DNA from 2 places in the Thermosipho globiformans genome. Region 2 is predicted to be linked to the other one. Evidence: riboswitches for the same ligand, from Rfam matches in the RefSeq annotation. Region 2 holds a riboswitch; the other holds the start of a gene.
What was found. Region 2 has a riboswitch for thiamine pyrophosphate ahead of EO083_RS01695 (sulfide-dependent adenosine diphosphate thiazole synthase). Riboswitches for the same ligand answer to the same signal wherever they lie in the genome.
Positions count from the first base shown of each region.

Region 1: linked by a shared signal. The riboswitch ahead of EO083_RS07225 (thiamine ABC transporter substrate-binding protein) and the one ahead of EO083_RS01695 (sulfide-dependent adenosine diphosphate thiazole synthase) in region 2 are both predicted to bind thiamine pyrophosphate.

Region 1 covers NZ_BHXD01000009.1:64,178-66,660, reverse strand. The annotation lists gene EO083_RS07230 (ABC transporter permease) at 1-526, opposite strand, end outside; gene EO083_RS07225 (thiamine ABC transporter substrate-binding protein) at 499-1,476, opposite strand; TPP riboswitch at 1,520-1,630, opposite strand; gene ffh (signal recognition particle protein) at 1,848-2,483, shown strand, end outside.
Region 2 covers NZ_BHXD01000001.1:294,512-296,994, forward strand. The annotation lists gene fabD (ACP S-malonyltransferase) at 1-549, shown strand, start outside; gene EO083_RS01690 (DUF4234 domain-containing protein) at 696-1,130, shown strand; TPP riboswitch at 1,176-1,287, shown strand; gene EO083_RS01695 (sulfide-dependent adenosine diphosphate thiazole synthase) at 1,348-2,121, shown strand; gene thiC (phosphomethylpyrimidine synthase ThiC) at 2,121-2,483, shown strand, end outside.

The DNA of each region.
Region 1 (2,483 bases), on a different contig from region 2:
TAGAAAAGATTAATAAATTATTTGCGCCATCTAGCTTTGCAGATTCTATAATACTAGAATCTATTTTTTCCCAAGTTTCTCCAACTATGCGGATAAAAAGTGGAAAATTGTAAAAAACATGGCCGATAATTATAGCAGAAAAAGTATAAAGTAGTCGTTGGTTAAAACCAAATAACTTAAGAAAATTTGTTATTATTCCATTATTTCCAAATGTCATTAAAAAACCTATGCTCATTGTTACTCCCGGTAAAATAAAAGGAATGGCTGACAGTATTCTAAAAATGGATTTTAAATACTTATTCATTTTTGTTCTAGCAACGATATATGCTCCAGGAAGGCCTATAACGGTTGCTAATATAGATGAGATAAAAGCTTGGTAAATAGTGAATTTGATAATATTAAAATTATCAGAAATTGAGCTGATATTTATACCACCTATCTTTATAAATAAAAAAGTAAATGGGAGGACAACGCCTCCCATTATAAATGTAATTGGAATTAGCCACCAATTACTTCTTTTGACCATTCTTTTAAAATCCTTTCTTGATTCTTATAAATATCATTTTTTATCTCAAGAACTTTTTTTATTTCAGGAACATATTTAAAAGCTTCAGGTAACTTTACATTTGTAACAGGAAGCATCCATTGATTTAAAGGAACTTTTTCTTGAAATTCATCTGAAAGCAGAAATTCTATGAATTTTTTTCCAAGTTCTACATTTTTGGCATTTTTTACAAGTGAAGCATATTCAACTTGAACAAATGCACCTTCATCTAAAATTACTGGAACGTATTTGACGTTGCCATAGTAATAATAGCTGTATGCACCATCGGTTGCGTAGCTAACCATGATATCAGATTCGCCTGATTCTAACATTTCAAATGCTTCGTCCCATCCTGGTGTTATTGTCAGTAAATTGTCTTTAAATTTTGACCAAAAATCCAAATATTTTTCATTAAATGCAGCAATAGTCCATAGAAGAAAGCTAAGACCAGTGCTTGAAGTCCTAGGATCTTCAACAACAATTTTACCTCTAAATTCATCTTTTAAAAGATCGTTAAAGCTTTTTGGTGGATTTTTAATTTTTTCTTTGTTATAAACAATAGCAATTGCACCAAAATCATATGGAGTGCCGTATTCATTATACAATTCTGGATATTTTAGCAAGGATAAATTTTCAGGTTTAAATTTTTGAACTAGATCATTTTCGATGGCTTTAATTAATAACGCTTGATCAAGACCAACTATTACATCAGCTTTGGGATTATTTTTTTCAAGCATAAGTCTTGAAAGGACAGTTCCAGCATCACCAAAAGATAAAAGTTCTACTTTACAACCATACTTTTTTTCAAATATTGGAACAATTTCTTTACCAATACCAGACACAAAACTGTCATATGTATAAACGACAAGTTTTTCTGCTGAAAATGAAATTAATGAGATAGTTAATATTAAATAAATAAGTACTTTTTTCATATAATCCCTCCTTTTAAAATAAAAAATTCCCTCCTTTTTTCGGAGGGATTTTGTATCCCATCCCTCCGCCGGTATTACCCGGTTCAGGTTCTAAGGGTCGAAGGTTTCCACCTTCCTCTCAGCCCCGGATTGTGGAGCTCCCCTTGGGATATTTAAATTATACTACATCTTATAAAGTACATCAATAAAATATTATCTATAATATGTTACTATAAAGTTAACTAAAAACTATCAGTTAAGTTAAGCGACAAGTTTTACTTAACATTATTGTTACATATAATTTTGGATAATTTTTCAATCGGCTACAAAAATTTAATTGAATTAGTAAAAAAGTATTATATACTAATGAGAGTGAAGGAAGGTGATTGGAGTTGTTTGAAGGTTTACAAGAAAAACTTTCTAAAGCTTTTAAAGCGCTTTCGGGGAAAGGAAAAATCACTGAAAAAAATATAAAAGAAGCAATAAAAATGGTAAAGTTGTCATTGTTAGAAGCTGATGTTAACTACAAGGTAGTAAAGGAATTTATTGCAGAAGTAACTGAAAAGGCTACAGGTGAGGAAGTATTAAAGTCGTTAACCCCAGATCAGATGTTTATTAAAATTTTAAGAGATGAATTAATTAGGGTTATGGGAGAAAAATCCCAATTAAGTCTTGTACATTCTCCCTCTTATGTTATGATGGTTGGACTTCAGGGAAGTGGTAAGACTACATCGGCAGCAAAACTTGCAAATTTGCTTAAGAAAAAAGGAAAAAAGCCATTTTTGGTTGCTGCTGATACATATAGACCTGCTGCTATAGACCAATTAATAACGTTAGGTAAGAAAATTGATGTGCCAGTTTTTTGTGGTGATCGAAAAAATCCAGTTAAAATAGTTCGTGAGGCTATAAAAGAAGTTAAAGACAGTGGATACAATGTTGTAATTTTTGATACAGCGGGGCGTTTGCATATTGATGATGAAATGATGAATGAATTGGAAGAAATAAAGGACATTCTTAATCCAGATGAA
Region 2 (2,483 bases):
ATTTCTCAAGCAATCGAGCCTGGAAAAGGAAGTATGGCTGCAGTTTTAAAAATTTCTGCTGAAAAAGTAGAAGAGCTTGTTAAAAATTATGAAGGTCTTTATGTTGCAAATTATAATTCTTCAACACAAACAGTTATAAGTGGTTTGAAATCATCTATTCAAAAATTTATAGAAGATTGTAAAAATAACGGTATTAGAGCAACAGAATTGGTTGTTTCTGGACCTTTCCATACTCCCTTTTTAGAAAGTGCTCGTGAAAAACTTTCTAAAGAAATAGAACATGTTAAATTCAAAAAACCAAAAGTTCCGATTGTTTTGAATAGTACAGCTAAAGAATCGAGTGATCCAGAAGAATTAAAATACTATTTACTTGAACAAATAGCAGGACCAGTTTATTGGTTACAATCAATAAGAAGAATGTTAGAACTTGGAGTAGAAGAATTTGTTGAGGTGGGTCCTAAAAATGTTCTATCAAATATGTTAAAAAGAGAAAAGATAGATATTATTCATTTCAGTGAGATAGAAGAAATAGAAGATTCCAGGGTTTGAACTTTAAAGTCGAATATTTGGAAATTGCTTATCTCGAATACATGGCTTCAATTTGTTTGAAGCCATGTTTTTTATTTGTTGAAAATATTTGACTTTAATCGATTATTTTTTTATACTTAGAATAGTATTAAACAAAAAATGGAGGTATGTTAATAATGATTATTTCTTTTTGGGGTTATACATTTTTTTCAATTTTAGCTAATATTTTTGTTTTCTTTAATGAACCTATTTCGCAAATATTGTTGACTATTTCATCATTATTTTTAATGTTTTTACTATTCTTATTTGGGAGAAAAATTGGAAAGAAATTTAATGTAAACTTTATGTGGATTTTTTATATAGCGTTATTTCTTGCACTTTTCTCTCTGCTTCCTTTGTATTTAACCTCATCATATTTTACATATTTTGTTGCGCAGTTTATGAGTTTTCTGTTTATTTTATTATATCTTAAGGTAATATTGAGCATAATAAAGTCAAAAAAATCAATTTTTAAATTTATTGTATTTTCTATACTAACTCTTGGAATATATTCTTACTTTTTCTTTTATGACATTATCAAAGAAATTAGAAAACTAAATTGACACTTTTAAAATTTAGTAGTACTATATTAGTGTAAGAAAAGTGAATAAATTCCCAAGGGGAGCTCCATAATCCGGGGCTGAGAGGAAGGTGGAAACCTTCGACCCTTAGAACCTGAACCGGGTAATACCGGCGGAGGGATTGGGAAAAGAAAAATAAAAGTCTATAATAACCCCTCCGCTTTTGCGGAGGGAAATTTTTTATAAGGAGGTAAACGATATGTGGGATTATGAAGTTTCGAAAATTATTGTAGAAAGATTTTTTGAAAAATTGAATGATAGTTTAAAAGTTGATGTAGCAATTGTCGGGGGTGGTCCAAGCGCTTTAGCAGCTTCCTACTATCTTTCAAAAAAAGGATTGAAGATTGCTATATTTGAGTCAAAAAATGAACCTGGTGGTGGAACATGGGGTGGAGGAATGATGTTTAATGAACTAGTAGTTGAAAAAGATATTAAATCTTTTTTAGATGAATTAGGAATGAATTACTTAATTAAAAACAATTTTATTTCAGTTGATTCTGTACATTTTGCCTCTTCTTTGCTATACAATGCTACTAAAGCTGGTTCAATTTTATTCAATAATGTTATTGTTGAAGATATTGTATTTTATGAAAATAAAGTAAATGGAATTGTAATAAATTGGGCACCAGTTATAAGGCAAAAACTCCATGTTGATCCTATAACAATTATGGCAAAGTTCGTAGTTGATGGTACGGGACATCCTGCAAATGTTGTAAATATGTTAGTTGATAGAGGAATTGATGTCGACCTTCCTATAGGAAAAATTAGGGAATATCCTATGAATGCAAAAGAAGGAGAAAAATTTGTAGTTGAAAATACTAAAGAAGTTTTCCCAGGACTTTACGTAATGGGAATGGCTGCAGTTTCAGTAGGTGGTGGACCCAGAATGGGACCAATTTTCGGCGGGATGATTAAATCAGGTTTAAAAGTTGCAAATAATATATTAGAAAAATTATCTATAGAGGTGAAATAATGACGCTAATTGAAAAGGTTAAAAATGGTGAAAAATGTAGTGAAATTGAAAAAATTTCCGAACATGAAAATGTTAGTATTGATAAAATTAGAGAAGGATTATTAAATGGAAAAATTGTAATTCCGCACAACAAAAATCATACATCATTAAAAAAGTTCATGGGAATTGGTGAAGGTTTAACAGTAAAAGTAAACGCAAATATTGGAACATCATTTGGATATGATGATTTCGAATATGAAATAGAGAAATTTAATACCGCCAAAGCTGTGGGGGCAAATAGTGTTATGTTACTTTCAACATGGGGGAATCTAGATGAACAAAGAGAATTCATAATTAAAAATTCAGATATTCCCGTTGGAACT